2 linked regions of the Phreatobacter oligotrophus genome follow. The protein of the gene in region 1 interacts with the protein of each later gene in a pairwise test. Links are inferred from orthologs where the notes say so. Each region holds a gene or a part of one and is shown on either strand. Other genes may lie near its edges.

Region 1 (6,843 bases):
GCCATGACCTGCGATGTCACGCCCCGCTATTGCGAGGCCGATCCGGTCGAGGGCGGCAAGCAGGCCGTGGCCGAGACCTATCGCAACCTGTCGGCGGTCGGCGCGCGGCCGCTCGCCATCACCGACAATCTCAATTTCGGCAATCCCGAGCGGCCGGAGATCATGGGCCAGCTCGTCGGCTGCATCCGCGGCATCGGCGAGGCCTGCCGCGAGCTCGACTTCCCCGTCGTGTCCGGCAACGTGTCGCTCTACAACGAGACGCAGGGCCGGGCGATCCTGCCGACCCCGACCATCGGCGGCGTCGGCGTGCTCGACGATTTCGCCACCAGCGTCACCATCGCGCCGAAGAGCGCGGGCGAGCAGGTCTTCCTGCTCGGCGCGACCACGGGCTGGCTTGGCCAGTCGGTCTATCTGCGCGACATCTGCGGCCGGGAGGAGGGCGCACCGCCCCCCGTCGACCTCACCGCCGAGCGCCGCCACGGCGAGTTCGTCCGCGCTCTCGCGGGCGAGGGCCTGCTGACGGCCTGCCACGACATTTCCGATGGCGGTCTTGCCGTCGCGCTGGCCGAGATGGCCATGGCGTCGGGCCAGGGCATCACGGTCGAGACGCTATCGCATGACGTGCCGGCCCATGGCTTCTGGTTCGGCGAGGACCAGGGCCGCTACGTACTGGTGGTGCGCGAGGCCGATGTCGAGACGCTGGCGAGCCGCGCTGCCGGCGCCGGCATCGAGCTCACCCGCCTTGGCGAGACGGGCGGGCCTGCGTTGACCCTCCCCGGCGAGGAACCCATAGTGGTGAAGGACTTGAGGCAAGCCTTCGAGTCGTGGCTGCCGGCCTACATGTCCCGCGCGGCCTGAGGAGAGACCCAGCCATGCCCATGGCCGCTGCCGATATCGAGCGGATGATCAAGGAAGCGCTTCCCGACGCCACCGTCGAGATCAAGGATCTGGCGGGCGACGGCGACCACTATGCCGCGACCGTCGTCTCCGAGGCCTTCCGCGGCAAGTCGCGCGTCCAGCAGCACCAGCTCGTCTATGCCGCGCTCAAGGGCAAGATGGGCGGCGTTCTGCACGCCCTGGCGCTGACCACTAGCGCCCCGGCCTGAGGGCGCCCGGCAGGGCCCGACACCGGCACGGAGCCGCTTGTCCGGCGGCCTTGCGATTCGCGCCGTGACGGCATGCGTCGAAAACACGCTTGCAAGGACTCGACCGAAGCGCGATCAATGCCCACCTGACGCATATCCGGGTCTCAGCGAGCCCGCTCCAGCGAGAGAGTGCCATGACCAATCCCGCCCACGACAAGATCGACGCCGAGGTGAAGGCCAATGACGTCGTGCTCTTCATGAAGGGCACCGCGCAGTTCCCGATGTGCGGGTTCTCCGGCCAGGTCGTCCAGATCCTCGACTATCTCGGCGTGCCGTTCAAAGGCGTGAACGTCCTCGACTCCGACGAGATCCGCCAGGGCATCAAGGACTATTCGAACTGGCCGACCATCCCGCAGCTCTACGTCAAGGGCGAGTTCGTTGGCGGCTGCGACATCACCCGCGAGATGTTCCAGTCGGGCGAGCTCGTTCAGCTGATGAAGGAGAAGGGCGTGCCGGTCCGCGAGGCCACGGCCTGATCCCTTCCCTCCGCGCCGGGCGGACCTGCGACATCCTGCCCGGAAGTTGCCATGATCGGCTGCGAGAGGCATAAGGCAGCGGGGCACCGATAGGGGCCCCCGTTCATTGCGCGGCATGTGCCGCGTTGCCCCGGCCTTCGGGCCAGCCCATGGCCGCCCGCGCGGCGGCCGCAAGCCACGGGACCGCGTCGCCCCGCATGACCAGAGCCGTCCGACGATTGCGCGCCGCGCTTGTCCTTGCGTCCCGCCAGCCGCTGCGGGCCGCCGCCATCGGTGCCCTCGTCGCCGCGTCCACCCCCTGCCTTGCCCAGCAGAGCCTCGGCTTCCAGGCCGGCTCGGCCCCGGCCGGCACCACCGGCGGTGGCCAGCCGCTGAACCTCCTGTCGCCCACCTTCATCGCGCCCCTGCCGCGGCAGGCGACCCCGCCGCGGGGCGGTTCGGTTCCCGGCGCTGTCGCGGCCCCCGCCGTCGCCGTGGCTCCGACCATGACGGCGCCGCTGCCGCTGCCGCGCCCGGATGCTGCGCCCCGCGCCGTCATCACCCAGGCCAGCGCGCCTGCCGCCGTCGCCGCGGGCATGGCGCCGGCCATGTCCGCTCCGGCCATGTCGGCTCCGGCCATGTCCGCTCCCGCGCTGGCCGCGCAGCCGCCTGTCGCCAGCGCCCCGCCGCCGGCCGCCACGGCCGAGGCGCCGCCGCTGCTCCGCCCCTCGATGGATGAGTGGCCGCAGGACGAGGATCGCAGCCGCATCATCATCCCCGGCGCCTACCAGCGCCCGCAGCCCCAGCCGCAGACCGGCATCGAGGCCATCGCCGCTGCCGCGCCGCAGCAGGCCCGTCCGAACGAGCCGCAATTGCCGGCCCGCGCCGTCGCCTTCCACGCCCCGGTGCCGACCGTGCGGCCGGGCGCCACGACCATCGTCCCGGTCTCGGCCGGCCCTGCCACGGTGTCCGCTCCGCAGCTCGCCTCGGCCGGCTCCGTGCCGGTGAGCCTCACCACCCAGGGCAGCGCCACCACCACCGTCGTGCCGGCTGCCCCGGCGGGAAGCCTGCCCGGCGCCCAGCAGGCCATCATCCAGACGCGGCCGACGCCGGCGACCGGCCCGGTCCTCGCCGCCCTGCCGCCGGATGGCGGCGCCCGTGACTGGCCGCGCTACGTGCCCGGCGCCCGCGGCACCGATCGCAACCTCGGCATTGCCGGCGAGCGCGTCATGGCCGATCCCGGCGTGCCGCTGACCTGTCTTCCGGCGCCCGTGCGCCGCGCGCTCAACGACGTCGCCCTGCGCTTCGGGCCGATCATCGTGCGCTCCACCCATCGCGGCAACGGCACGTTCGTGCGCACCGACGCCTGGCGGGGCTCCTATCACCGGGACTGCCGCGCCGCCGATTTCCGTGTCTCCGGCGAGCCCTCGGCAATCCTGGCGTTCCTCAGGAGCCGCCCCGACCTCGGCGGCGTGAAGCGCTACCGCAACGGGCTCTTCCACATCGACAACGGCCCGCGCCGGTCCTGGTGACATCGCCCGCGCCGATCCATTCGCGGCGATGATCAGCCCATCAGAACCGTGAATTTGCCTCCTGCGGCCGATCCAGCCACCCTCCCGGTCCATCACCCCCGGGAGGACCTGATGCTGCTCGTCGGAATGCTCGACAGTCCCTATGTGCGCCGCGCGGCCATCGCCGGCACGGCGCTGGGGATCCCCTTCGACCACCAGTCGGTCTCGGTGTTCCGGCACATGGACCGCTTCCGCGCCATCAACCCGCTGATCAAGGCGCCGTCGCTGGTCGCCGAAGACGGCACGGTGCTGATGGAATCGCAGCTCATCATCCAGCACATGGAGGATGTGGCGGGCAAAAGCCTCCGGCCGGCCGATCCTGCTGCCCGGCTCGCCGACCTCAGGGCGACGGCGCTCGCCCTCGTCACCTGCGAGAAGGCCATCGCCATCGAATATGAGCGCAAGCGCCCCGAGGCGATCCGCTATGCGCCCTGGGCCGACCGCGTCGCGGACCAGTTGCAGGAGGCGCTCGCCGCCGTCGACATGGTGGCGGGCGAGCGCTGGCGGGCCTTGCCGGAGGCCTGGACCCACGGCGCCATCGGCGCGGCGGTGGCCTGGGGCTTCATCCGCTTCACCATCCCCGACGTGGTGGCGCCCGATGCCTTCCCAGCGCTCGCGGCCCATGCCGCGCGCTGCGAGGCGACGGAGCTCTTCAAGCATTGGCCGATCGATCGCGAGAGCCCGTGAGCTCCATCGGGTCTTCGTCCCGCACTACCGCGTCATGCCCGGCCTAGTGCCGGGCATCCACGACTTGACCACTGCGCTGCGAGAATTCGTGGATGCCCGGGACAAGCCCGGGCATGACGGAGAGGACAGTGCCTGCGCAGATATCGTGTCCTTGGCGCCGTCGCACTAGCCCCAACAGCAAAAAGGCCGCCCGGTGGGGCGGCCTTTTCCATGTCCCGCCGAAGCGGTGAAAATCAGCGCGAGTAGAACTCGACGACCAGCGAGGGTTCCATCTGCGTCGCGTAAGGAACCTCGGAGAGGGTCGGAACGCGCGACAGCTTGGCAACGCCCTTGCCGTGATCGACCTCGATGTAGTCAGGAACGTCACGCTCGCCGGACTGGATGGCCTCCATGTAGAGGATCATCTGGCGGGAGGTCTCCTTGACCTCGACCACGTCACCGACCTTCACCTTGTAGGACGGGATGTTGACGCGGCGGCCGTTGACCTTCACGTGGCCGTGGTTGACGAACTGGCGGGCAGCGAAGACCGTCGGCACGAACTTGGCGCGGAAGACGACGGCGTCGAGGCGGCGCTCCAGCAGGCCGATCAGGTTCTCGCCGGTGTCGCCCTTCACCCGGACGGCCTCGGTGTAGACGGCGCGGAACTGCTTCTCGGAAATGTTGCCGTAGTAGCCCTTCAGCTTCTGCTTGGCCTTCAGCTGGGTGCCGAAGTCGGAGAGCTTGGACTTGCGGCGCTGGCCGTGCTGGCCCGGGCCGTACTCGCGGCGGTTCACCGGGCTCTTCGGACGACCCCAGATGTTCTCGCCCATACGGCGATCGATCTTGTACTTGGCATTATGACGCTTCGACATCGCGTGTCCCTTGTCGTTCGTGTTCGATAGGAGACGCGCCCTCCTCTTGTCCGGTCGGTCGGGAGAAATGCCTCGGCATTTCCCGACCGGGTCCCATCTCGCATTTTCGCGCCTCGAGAGGCGAAAATGCGAGAGACGGGCCAAAGGCGACATGCGTTCGCATGTCCTTGCCTTTGGCGCCCGCAGACACGACAGGTCGGTCACAGGGACCGGCCGCGGGTGCGCAATCCCGCCGGCTCGCCCGGAAGCGACCCGTCAGGAAGCGGCGTCCTTAGCCGCGACGGCCTGCGATGTCAATGAAGCGGCAGGGATTCCACCCGCGTCTCGCCGAGGCCGAAGCCGGCGAAGACGGTGGCAAGGCCGGCAAGCGCCGCCCCGCCGGTGAGGAGGGCGGTGGCGGGCGGCGGCACATGGCCGGGCTGGGCGGGGCCGAGGATCTGCGTGACGCGCCGGGCGATGGCGGGGGCCGGGTCGATCCAGGCGACGGGCCAGGGCGCGATCTCCGCGAAGATGTCGGCGAGCAGGGGATAATGGGTGCAGGCGAGCACCACGGCGTCGGTGCGGCGGCCGTCCACATCGACGAAGCAGGGGGCGATCTCGGCGGCGATGGCGGCAAGGTCCGCCGGTTCGCCGCGCATGGTGGCCTCGGCGAGGCCCGCAAGGCGCGGCGAGCCGACCAGCGTCACGGCGCAATCGCCGCGATATTCCGCCACCAGCGCCCTGGTGTAGTCGCGCGCCACGGTGCCCGGCGTCGCCAGAACGCTGACGAGGCGGCTCACCGAGGTCTCGCAGGCCGGCTTCACCGCCGGCACGGTGCCGACCACCGGCACGGTGAAGCGGGCGCGCAGATGCGGCAGCACGAGGGTGGAGGCGGTGTTGCAGGCAATCACGATGCAGTCCGGCGCGTGGGCCGCCACCAGCCGCTCCATGACCTGCAGCACGCGGGCGACCAGATGCTCCTCGGAGAGCGCGCCATAGGGGAAGGCGGCGTCGTCAGCGCAATAGACGAAGCGGGCGTCGGGACGGGCGCGCACCAGATCGCGGTGCACGGTGAGGCCGCCGAGGCCGGAATCGAAGACCAGGATGGTCGGGGCACGGCCGCCGCGCGGGGCGGCGGAGGGCAGGGGCTGTTTCATGCCGGCCAGGGGATCGAAGGCGATACGCATCACGCACCTTCACGCGGAGAGACGGCGGAAGTCTGGCGGCAAAGCGTTAAGGTTTCGCGAGTCTTGCGGGCATTGCCGCCGCACAAGGCTGCCGCGCGGGGGGCGGCGTTGACGGGCAGGGCCGGGGCGTCCCATCACTAGCCAAAAGCCGGGGCGCGAGGCCTCCGGACCCGAGGGAGGATGACATGCACCAGCCGCCGAAGCCCTACGAGCTCGCCCGCCGCCTGCGCGCCGGCGAGAGCCTGTTCACCGCCTGGATGAGCATGCCCGAGCCGCTGCTCGCCGATCTGGTGGCGCGCGAGGGCTTCGACGCTGTCACCTTCGACATGCAGCATTCCTCGGTGGACCTGCTCTCGGCCATGCGCGGCATCTCCGCGGTGAACCATGCCGGCAAGCCGGCGGGCGTGCGCATCGCCCTCGACGCCTTCGGCGACGGCGCCCGCCTCCTCGATGTCGGCGCCGAGATCATCATTGCGCCGATGATCAACTCGGTGGCGGATGCGAAGAAATTTGCCTCGGCCGTGAAGTACCCGCCTCTCGGCGACCGTTCCTGGGGCGGCAACCGCTTCCAGCAGCTCATCGGCATGAACCCGCAGGACTACCTGCGGCAGGCCAACGAGATGACCGTGGCGCTCGCCATGATCGAGACGACGGCGGCGCTTGCCGCGGTCGACGACATCCTCGCGGTGCCGGGCATCGACGGCGTCTTCGCCGGGCCGTCCGACCTCTCCATCACCCTGCTGAAGGGCGAGAAGCTCGATCCGAACCACCAGGTGGTGAAGGACGCCTTCGCCAAGATCCTCGCCGCCGCGAAGAAGGCCGGCAAGCTCACCGGCTGCTACGCGCCGAGCCCGGAGCGGGCGAAGGAACTGGCGGCCGAGGGCTGGGGCTTCATCACGCTGATCAATGACAGCCTGATGGTGCGCGGCGGCGCGCAGCAGGCGCTGAAGGCGGTGAGGGCGTAAGGG
Region 2 (9,917 bases), on another replicon or contig:
GATCCGTCGAGCCTCGCCCTGCCGGCCTGGTTCGTGCCGGATTCGACCAGCCTGCAGGACCAGCTCAAGGCCTTCCTGCGCCGCAAGACGCATTTCGCCTTCGTGGTCGACGAATATGGGGAGGTGATGGGCCTCGTGACCCTCGAGGACATCATCGAGGAGATCGTCGGCGACATCAAGGACGAGCACGATGTGCAGGTGACCGGCGTCCGGCCGCAGGCCGACGGCTCGGTCAATGTCGATGGCGCGGTCCCTATCCGCGATCTCAACCGCGCCATGGACTGGCGCCTGCCCGACGAGGAGGCCACCACCGTGGCGGGCCTCGTCATCCATGAGGCCAGGTCCATCCCCGAGACGGGGCAGACCTTCACCTTCCATGGTTTCCGCATCCAGGTGCTCAGACGGCAGCGAAACCGGATTACGGCGATCAAGATTACGCCGCTTGATCGCGTGAATTGAGATATTTCCGCTGAGGAAGTCCTGGTGCATCGCAAGCCGATGTCCCGCATCCAGTACGACCTCTTTCACTCGCTGAACTACATGCCGATCACCGACATTGATGGGCCGCTGCTCCCGGTGGTGCACGACATGTCGTGCCTGACCAATCCCGACGACCATCCCTCCAAGCGCGTCCGCTTCTTCGAGGCGCATCTCCACCGGGTCAGCACCGCGCCGGCCATCCACACCGTCTCGCAGTTCTCCCGCGACGAAATCGTTCGCCTGATCGGCGTCGATCCCGCACGGGTCCATGTCATACCGCCGGGCGTCGACCACCAGTGTCTCGCTGCGCCGCTGGCGGGCGAGGGCGGTCCCGGCCATCATTGCCGGGCGTCCGGCGCTGCGGGACATCCCGACCTCGGTGTTGGCGCGGGAAATGCTGCGGCGGCTCGGAGGTCGTATTGGCCGTCCGATCAGGGGATGATGGCGGCGGCGCAGCGGGAGGACACCATGGCCCAAGACGGACTGATCGCACTGATCGCCCACGACCAGAAGAAGCCGGACATGCTGGCCTGGGCCCGCCGCCACCATGGCGTGCTCCAGCGCCTGCCGCTGGTTGCCACCGGTACCACCGGCTCGCTGCTCAAGGCCGACATGCCCGACCTCGACATCCTGCTGATGAAGAGCGGCCCGCTCGGCGGCGACCAGCAGATCGGCGCGCTCATCGTCGAGGGGCGGATCGCCCTTCTGGTCTTCCTCGTCGACCCGCTCTCGCCCCATCCCCACGACGTTGACGTCAAGGCGTTGACGCGGCTCGCCGTGGTCTATGACGTGCCCATGGCCTGCAATCTGGCCACCGCCGACCGGCTGGTGGTGGGGCTCTAGGGGGTGGGGGCAATTTCCGGCGATAGCCTTCAGCCCCTGCCGCTCACTCCCCCGGCGCCTTGGTCTCCAGCGCCAGCGCGTGAACCCGGCCCTTGAGCTCGGCGTCGAGCACCTGGTTGACGGCGCGGTGGCGGTCCACCCGCGATTTCCCGGCAAAGGCCGCCGAGACCATCTTCACCCGGAAATGCGTCTCGCCGCCCTCGCGCCAGCCGCCGTGGCCCTGGTGATGGTGGCTCTCGTCGATCACCTCCAGCGCGGCCGGCGTGAAGGCGGCGGTCAGCTTCTCGGTGATCGTGTCGCGAACGCTCATGGTCGGTTCCTTCTCCCACCGCCGGCATATCGGCGAGACCGCGCCCCGCCGCAAGTCCGGTGGTGCGGCAGGCTTGCCGCCACCCGCCTTCTCACGGCGCGGCGCCTCTGATACATGGCGCCTCAACAAGCCGAGGGGGAAGTCCCATGCAGAAGTTCACCGTGCTGACCGGCGTCGCAGCCCCGATGCGCACGATCAATGTCGACACCGACATGATCATTCCGAAGCAGTACCTGAAGACCATCAAGCGCACCGGCCTCGGCAAGGGCCTGTTCTCCGAGATGCGCTTTCGCGACGACGGTTCGGAGAACCCGGATTTCGTGCTGAACAAGCCGGCCTATCGCAATGCCCAGATCCTCGTGGCGGGCGACAATTTCGGCTGCGGCTCCTCGCGCGAGCACGCCCCCTGGGCGCTGCTGGATTTCGGCATCCGCTGCGTGATCTCCACCAGCTTCGCCGACATTTTCTACAACAACTGCTTCAAGAACGGCATTCTGCCCATCAAGGTGAGCCCGGAAGAGCTGGAGAAGCTGTTCGAGGACGCCGACCGCGGCTCCAACGCCACGCTGACCGTGGACCTCGAGGCGCAGGAGATCCGCGGCCCCGACGGCGGCACGATCAAGTTCGACATCGACGCCTTCCGCAAGCACTGTCTGATGAACGGCCTCGACGACATCGGCCTGACCATGGTCAAGGAGAAGTCGATCGACAGCTTCGAGAAGACCGTCTCCACCGCCCGCCCCTGGCTCTGACGGAACGACCCGGCGCGATGCGCGCCGGGCCATCCGGGGGATCGGCTTGGACAGGGACGGGCCGCGTCGCCCGGCTCGCCTGCTCAGTTCGGCCGATAGGGCAGCGACGAGTGGTGCACGACGATCCGCAGCTGGCCGGCGCTGTCCTTCACATAGGTCCAGGTCTTGTCGACCGTCGTGACAGCGCCGTTCGGGCCGGTGATGGCGACATTGCCCATGGTCGAGGCGGAGGTGCCGGCGATGAAGATCGCGCTGTTGGTCGCCTCGCACTTCGTCCAGCCGCTCAGGGCGAAGCCCTTGTCATTCGGGAAGGCGGGGTCGCCACCGACGAAATAGGCCAGCGCGCCGGCGCGGGTGGTGCGGAAGGTCTGCGGCGCCACCGTCAGGGTCGGTTTGAACAGGACGGCGCCCAGCTGGTAGCCATAGGCGGCGTCAATGACGCGCTCGGCCAGGGCCTTCGCGGCAGGCTGGCCCTGGGTCGCATGGGTCGTGCTGATCGACACCAGCGCATCACACCAGGCCCGCTGCGCCGCAACGACCTCGCGCTCGGTGATCGCCTGATTGACGACGGTCTGCGCCGAGGCGGAGCCGGATGCGGTGGCCAGTGCCAGGAACGCGGCGGCCAGGATGGGGTGGCGGATGGTCATGGGAGCTCCTCGGGTTACGTGGCCTGGCGGGGCGACGACGGTGTCGCCGGCAGCGCCGGCATCGGTGTAGGCTGTCGCGGCTGACGTCGGCTTGAACCGGGAATGAGCGGGCTCTGAACGGCGCATGAAAAACAGATGACGATCGAGTCTCCGGCCCGGCCCTCCCATGGTTTCGGACGTCGCCTGACGCTGGCGCTGACCCTGCTGGCCTCGATCGCCGTGGTGCAGGGTGGCGCGGCCCTCTGGGCGATCGGCCAGGTCGAGCGCCATTTGCTGCGCGGACGCGTCGCCGCCGACATCAAGCAGGGCTTCACCGACCTGCGCTCGGACAAGCAGCAGCTGCGCACCTGGCTGGCCCAGCAGCAATTCGGCGCCGGCGCCGGCTCCACCCCGCGCGATGCCCTGCTGGAACGGATGGGGATCGTCCTCGCCGACCTCAAGGGCCTCGCCGCCCAGGCGGTCCGGCTCGATGACAGTCCCGCGGCCCGGCAACGCCAGGCCGAGCGCGCCGAGGCGCTGCGGGTGCTGGAGGGCAGTCTCGCCCAGCTCGGCCGCGGCCTCGCCAGCCTCAACCCGGTGCCGCCGGGCACCGATCCCGCCGGGGCCTGGCGCCTCGCCAACGATCTCTTCGACCGCGCCGAGGGCCGCGATCTCCGCCTCCTTCTTGCGGAGAGCATCGAGCGGGAGGACACGGCGCTGCGCGAGAAGCGGGCCGACACTGATGCTGCGCTCGCCTTGCTCAGCCGGTCCTGGATCGGATCGACCGCGGCGCTCGTTCTCGTGGCGCTGGTTCTGGCCGCCTATTTCACGCGGGCGCTGCGCGGCCCCCTGCGCGGTCTGGCCGAAGGCGCGGCGGCCTTGCGGCGGGGCGATCTCTCCCACCGCATTCCCGCCGGCGGGACGGATGAATTCGCCGATGTCGGCCGCAGCATGAACGCGATGGCGGCGGAGCTGGCGGAGCACCGGCGCATGGAAACCGAGGCCCGTTCGGCTCTGGAGGAGCAGGTGGCCGTGCGGACCGCCGAACTGCGCGCCGCACTCGATGCCCAGAGCGATGCGGAGGCGCGCCGCCGGCAGCTCTTCGCCGATATCAGCCACGAACTGCGCACCCCGACCACCGCCATCCGTGGCGAGGCGCAGGTGGCGCTACGCGGCGCGGACAAGCCGATCGAGGACTATCGCGGCTCGCTGCGGCGGATCGAGGATGCCTCCCGCCATCTCAGTCTCGCCATCGATGACCTCCTCACCATGGCGCGCAGCGATATCGACGCCCTGTCCTTGCGGCGGGTGCCGCTCGATCTCGTGGCGATCCTCGACGACCTCCTGTCCAGCGGCGAGGCCATCGCCCGGGCTGGCGGCGTGAGCCTCGACCATGCGCCCTGGCCTGCGGTCCTGCCGGTGATCGGCGATGCCGACCGGCTCAGGCAATTGCTGCTCGCCGTGCTCGACAATGCCGTTCGCTATTCGCGCCCCGGCCAGGCCGTGCGGCTGGAGGCGGTGCGGGTGGACGGCGAGGTGCCGCGGGTGGAGATCCGCATCCGCGACGAGGGGATCGGCATCGCCGCCGAGGACCTGCCGCGGGTCTTCGACCGCAGCCACCGGGCTCCGAACGCCATCAGCCATCGTGCCGATGGCAGCGGTCTCGGCCTGCCGATCGCGCGCGTCCTCGCCCGCGGCCATGGCGGCGAGATCACCCTGGCGAGCGTCGCCGGTCGCGGCACCACGGCCACGGTGACCCTGCCGCTGGCAGTCGAGGGAACGACGGTGTCGGCATGAACATCCTGATCATCGAGGACGACCCGCGCATCGCCGACTTCCTGCAACGCGGATTGCGGGCGGAGGGCATGCGGGTGCAGGTCGCCCGCAGCGGCGCCGAGGGGCTCGACCAGGCCCGCGCCGCCTGGGACGACCACCGTGGCGGCGGCGAGACGACGGTGGTCATTCTCGACCTCATGCTCGGCGACATGAGCGGCCTCGACGTCTGCCAGACGCTGCGCGCCGGCCAGGTCGAGCTGCCCATCCTGATGCTGACGGCGCTGTCGACCGTCGAGGACCGCGTGACCGGGCTGCGTCTCGGCGCCGACGACTATCTCTGCAAGCCCTTCGACTTCGAGGAACTGCTGGCGCGCATCGAAGCGCTGAGGCGGCGGGGACGCGCCTTGCAGACCCCGGCCAGCCCGGTGCTCCGCGTCGCCGACCTCGAACTCGACCGGATGACCATGAAGGTCACGCGCGGCGGCAAGGTGCTGGCGCTCACGGCACGGGAGCTCGCCCTGCTCGAACTGCTGATGAGCGCCCCCGGACGCCTGTTCAGCCGCGAGCGCATCCTCGCCAATGTCTGGGGCGTCAACGAGGACCCGCTCACCAACATCGTCGATGTCTATATCGGTCGCCTGCGCAGCAAGGTGGATGCCGGACAGGCCCAGCCGCTGATCCACACGCAGCGGGGCCTCGGCTACCGCCTCGAGGTCGACCCCGCCGGCAGCGCACGCTGAGCTGCTGCGGCGGCCGGCCCTCCCGGGGAGATGGAACGTCTCCCCCGCGCGGGGCGATCTGTTCTTGGCGTCGCTGACTGTGTAAACGTCGCGGCCCCCGCCTCGTCACCGGACCTGCGCCATGGAACGCCGCCTGATCTCCACCGGCTCGCCCTTCGAGAAGACCGCCGGCTATTCCCGCGCCGTGGTCCAGGGCGGCTTCGTCTTCGTCGCCGGTACCACCGGCTACGACTACGCCACCATGACCCTTCCCGCGACCGTCGAGGAGCAGACCCGCAACTGCTTCCGCACCATCGCCGCGACGCTGAAGGAGGCCGGCACCTCCATGGCCAATGTCGTGCGCGCCACCTACTACATCACCGACGCTGGCGACGCCGACAAGGTCTTCCCGATCTTCGGCGAGGTCTTCGGCGACATCCGCCCGGCCTCGACGCTGCTCGTCGTCGCCGGCCTCTACAAGCCCGAGATGAAGGTCGAGATCGAGGTCACCGCCGCCCTGCCGGGCGCCGCCGCCGACACGCTCTTCGCCTGACCGCCGTTTCCTTCGCGCAGGACTGATCCCATGCCCACCAAGACCCCGCCGAGCCTTGCGGACCTGCGCGGCGAGATCGACCGCATCGACGCCGCCATGCACAAGCTCCTGATGGAGCGCGGCCAGATCATCGAGACGCTGATCGCGGTGAAGAAGACCGCCGAGACCGGCTCGGCCTTCCGTCCCGCCCGCGAGGCGGATGTCGTCCGCCGCCTCGTCGAGAACCATTCCGGCCGCCTGCCGGTGGAACTCGTCGTGCAGATCTGGCGCCAGATCATCTCCACCTTCACCTATGTCCAGGCGCCCCATTCGGTGCACGTGGTCATGGGCCCGGAGCAGGAGAATGCCCGCGAGCTCGCCCGCTTCCATTTCGGCTTCGGCGTGCCGCTGGTGAAGCATTCGAGCCCCGCTTCCGTCATCGCCGCCATCGGCCGCGACCGCGGCGATCTCGGCCTGATCGGCCTCGGTCCCGCCCGCGAGGCCTGGTGGGACAAGCTCGGCCTGCCCGACCAGCCCATCGCCATGGCGACGGCGCCTGCGATCGCCCGCGCCGCCAGCCCGCGCCCGCCGCAGGCCCTCGTCATCGGCCATCCCTCCATCGACACGGCCGGCCTCGACACCCGCATCGTCGCGGTGACCCTCGCCGGCAAGCCGCCGGTCGAGGTGGATGCGGTCCTCGCCAGTGCCGGGGAGGGCGGCCGCCACCACATCCTCGCATGGGGCCCGCGTGAGGCCTCAGATGCGGAGATCGCGCAGGACGCGGCTTCCGGCATGGCTGTTGAAGCCGCCCGCACGGTCGGCTACACCGCGAAGTCGATCGCCGCCTGAACCCGCCGGGTCGGGCCGCCTCTCGTTTCCGGTGCCGACATGACCCTCGAAGCCACGCGTCCCGTTCCCCGTCCCGGTGTGATGGCGATCGATGCCTATGTGCCCGGCAAGTCCGGCGCGCCGGGCGCGGCCAAGGTCTACAAGCTCTCGTCCAACGAGACGCCGCTCGGCGCCAGCCCCAAGGCCATCGAGGCCTATCGCAAGGGCGCCGAGAAGCTCGAGCTCTACCCCGAGGGCACCTCGGCCGAGCTGCGCGAGGCCATCGCCAATCTCTACGGCCTCGATCCCGACCGCATCCTCTGCGGCTCCGGCTCGGATGAGCTGCTCTCCCTGCTCACCAATGCCTATATCGGCCCGGGCGACGAGGGCCTTTTCACCGAGCACGGCTTCCTCGTCTACAAGATCGCCATCCTCGCGGCCGGCGGCACGCCCGTCGTGGCGAAGGAGAAGAACCTCACCACCGACGTCGACGCCATCCTCGCGGCGGTGACGCCGAAGACGAAGATCGTCTACCTCGCGAACCCGAACAATCCGACCGGCACCTACATCCCCTTCGACGAGGTGAAGCGGCTGCATGCCGGCCTGCCGAAGCATGTGCTGCTGATCCTCGACGCGGCCTATGCCGAGTATGTGCGCCGCAACGACTACGAGAGCGGCCTGGAGCTGGTGGCGTCGAACGAGAATGTCGTGATGACGCGCACCTTCTCGAAGATCTATGGGCTCGCCGCGCTGCGCATCGGCTGGATGGTCGGCCCGGCGCACCTGATCGACGCGGTGAACCGCATCCGCGGGCCGTTCAACGTCAATGCCGCGGCGATTGCCGCCGGCGCTGCCGCCATTGCCGACCAGGCCTTCGTCCAGAAGGCCATCGAGCACAACGAGACCTGGCTGCCCTGGCTGACCGCGGAGATCGAGAAGCTCGGCCTCACTGTCACGCCCTCGGTCGGCAATTTCCTGCTGCTGCATTTCCCCAGGGATGCCGGCAAGACGGCGGCGGAGGCGGATGCCTTCCTCGTCTCGAAGGGGCTCGTGCTGCGCCGCGTCGGCGCCTATGGCCTGCCCGATGCGCTGCGCCTCACCGTCGGCACCGAGGAGGCGAACCGCCACTTCGTCGCGACGCTCGCCGAGTTCATGAAGACGTGACCGACGCTCCCCTGTTCGGCACGGTCACGCTGATCGGCATCGGCCTGATCGGCTCGTCCATCGCCCGCGCCCTGCGCCAGGTCCCGCTCGCAGGCCGCGTCATCGCCGCCGACCGGTCGGAGGCGGTGATCGCCCGCGTGCGCGAGCGCGGCTTCGCCGACGAGGCGACGACCGACATGGCGGCGGCCGTGAAGGACGCCGACCTCGTCATCGCCTGCGTGCCCGTCGGCGCCATGGGCGCGGTGGCCGAAATCATCGGCCCTCACCTGAAGCCTGGCTGCATCGTGTCCGATGTCGGCTCGACCAAGGGCTCCATCGTCGCGCAGATGGCGCCGCACATGCCGCCGGGCGTGCATCTGATCCCCGCCCATCCGGTGGCCGGCACCGAGCATTCCGGCCCCGATTCCGGCTTCCCCGAGCTGTTCCACGGCCGCTGGTGCATCCTCACCCCCGTGCCGGACACCGACCCCGTCGCCATCGAGACGCTCTCCGCCTTCTGGCAGGGCCTCGGCTCGAAGGTCGAGGTCATGGCGCCCGACCACCACGACCTGGTGCTCGCCATCACCAGCCACGTGCCGCATCTCATCGCCTACAACATCGTCGGCACGGCCTCGGACCTCGAAAAGGTCACCGAGAGCGAGGTCATCAAGTTCTCCGCCGGCGGCTTCCGCGATTTCACCCGCATCGCCGCCTCCGATCCGACCATGTGGCGCGACGTCTTCCTCCACAACAAGGAGGCGGTACTGGAGGTGCTGGGCCGCTTCACCGAGGACCTCATCGCCCTCCAGCGCAACATCCGCTGGGGCCAGGGCGACCAGCTCTTCGACCTCTTCACCCGCACCCGCGCCATCCGCCGCTCGATCATCGACCAGCGGCAGGACACGGCCGATCCGGATTTCGGCCGGAACAGGAAGTGACGGGGACGAGGGGACACGGATGACGGCCGACGAGATCATCGCCCTGCTCGGGCTCCAGCCGCACCCCGAAGGCGGCTATTTCCGCGAGACCTTCCGCGACGCCCCCGGTGCGGATGACCGCGCCGCCTCCACCGCCATCTATTTTCTCCTGAAGCGCGGCGAGCGCTCCCACTGGCATACGGTGGATGCGGTGGAAATCTGGCACTGGCATGCCGGGGCGCCCCTGAAGCTGTCGCTGGCCGCGACCGATGCCGGCCCGGTGACAGAGATCATTCTCGGCGCCGATCTCGGCAAGGGCGAGCGCCCGCAAGGCGTCGTCCCGCCGCATCACTGGCAGGCGGCCGAGACCCTCGGCGACTGGACGCTGGTCGGCTGCACCGTCGCGCCGGGTTTCGATTTCGCCGGCTTCCGCCTCGCCGCCCCCGGCTGGCGGCCGGGCGCCTGAGTCATTGCACGACGGACTGATTTCATGACCGACATTGCCCTTGTCCGCACCCTCGAGGAGCGGCTGTTCAACGCCTGGCCTGCCCTCCAGACCGTCTATTGTGACGGCTGGATGCTGCGCATGGCCGGCGGCCACACCAAGCGCTCCAATGCGGCCAGCCCCTTCTACCCCTCGTCCATCAGCGGCGAGGAGCTCATCCGCACGGTGAAGACGCTGTACCGCAAGGCCGGCATCGAGCCGATGGTGCGCATCACCCCGCTCGCCGGCGAGGGCATCGATGGCGCTTTCGCCGCGGCCGGCTGGACGATTTACGACGAGACCGACGTGATGGTCGCCTCGCTCGCCGAACGGGTGAAGATGGAGGGCGCGCGTGATGCCGCCGTCGTCCTCTCCGAGGAGCCGACGGAGGCCTGGGTCGAGGGCGCGGCGGAGGCCTATGAACTCGCCGACTGGCAGCGCGACATGCTCGGTCGCATCGTCGGATCGATCCGGGTCGAGACTGCCTTCGCCACCGTCTATATCGAC

Evidence for each region.
Region 2: the proteins of grxD (region 1) and C8P69_RS19265 interact in binary tests that used the Escherichia coli proteins (3 or more experiments, as listed by UniProt). The link is inferred for Phreatobacter oligotrophus from one-to-one orthologs.

What each region holds. Positions count from the first base shown.
Region 1 is NZ_PZZL01000008.1:100,460-107,302, forward strand. Bases 1-2,950 are described here. They hold grxD (Grx4 family monothiol glutaredoxin), read left to right. Parts: upstream 1-1,279; coding sequence 1,280-1,621; downstream 1,622-2,950. Other genes in these bases: purL (phosphoribosylformylglycinamidine synthase subunit PurL), read left to right, coding at 1-858; C8P69_RS17295 (BolA family protein), read left to right, coding at 873-1,106; C8P69_RS17305 (D-Ala-D-Ala carboxypeptidase family metallohydrolase), read left to right, coding at 1,819-2,950. Outside these bases: more of C8P69_RS17305, read left to right, coding at 2,951-3,132; C8P69_RS17310 (glutathione S-transferase family protein), read left to right, coding at 3,244-3,858; rpsD (30S ribosomal protein S4), read right to left, coding at 4,092-4,709; murI (glutamate racemase), read right to left, coding at 5,003-5,869; C8P69_RS17325 (HpcH/HpaI aldolase family protein), read left to right, coding at 6,061-6,840. UniProt on the Escherichia coli protein: Monothiol glutaredoxin involved in the biogenesis of iron-sulfur clusters.
Region 2 is NZ_PZZL01000010.1:46,903-56,819, reverse strand. What follows is about bases 1-2,972. They hold C8P69_RS19265 (BolA family protein), read right to left. Parts: upstream 1,634-2,972; coding sequence 1,367-1,633; downstream 1-1,366. Other genes in these bases: C8P69_RS19255 (hypothetical protein), read right to left, coding at 2,469-2,972; leuD (3-isopropylmalate dehydratase small subunit), read left to right, coding at 1,780-2,385; C8P69_RS24295 (methylglyoxal synthase), read left to right, coding at 949-1,323; C8P69_RS19275 (HlyC/CorC family transporter), read left to right, coding at 1-459. Outside these bases: more of C8P69_RS19255, read right to left, coding at 2,973-3,032; C8P69_RS19250 (sensor histidine kinase), read left to right, coding at 3,168-4,808; C8P69_RS19245 (response regulator transcription factor), read left to right, coding at 4,805-5,527; C8P69_RS19240 (RidA family protein), read left to right, coding at 5,649-6,059; C8P69_RS19235 (chorismate mutase), read left to right, coding at 6,090-6,887; hisC (histidinol-phosphate transaminase), read left to right, coding at 6,927-8,030; C8P69_RS19225 (prephenate/arogenate dehydrogenase family protein), read left to right, coding at 8,027-8,947; C8P69_RS19220 (cupin domain-containing protein), read left to right, coding at 8,967-9,392; C8P69_RS19215 (GNAT family N-acetyltransferase), read left to right, coding at 9,417-9,917. UniProt on the Escherichia coli protein: Transcriptional regulator that plays an important role in general stress response. Has many effects on cell morphology, cell growth and cell division. Acts by regulating the transcription of many genes, including dacA (PBP-5), dacC (PBP-6), ampC and mreB.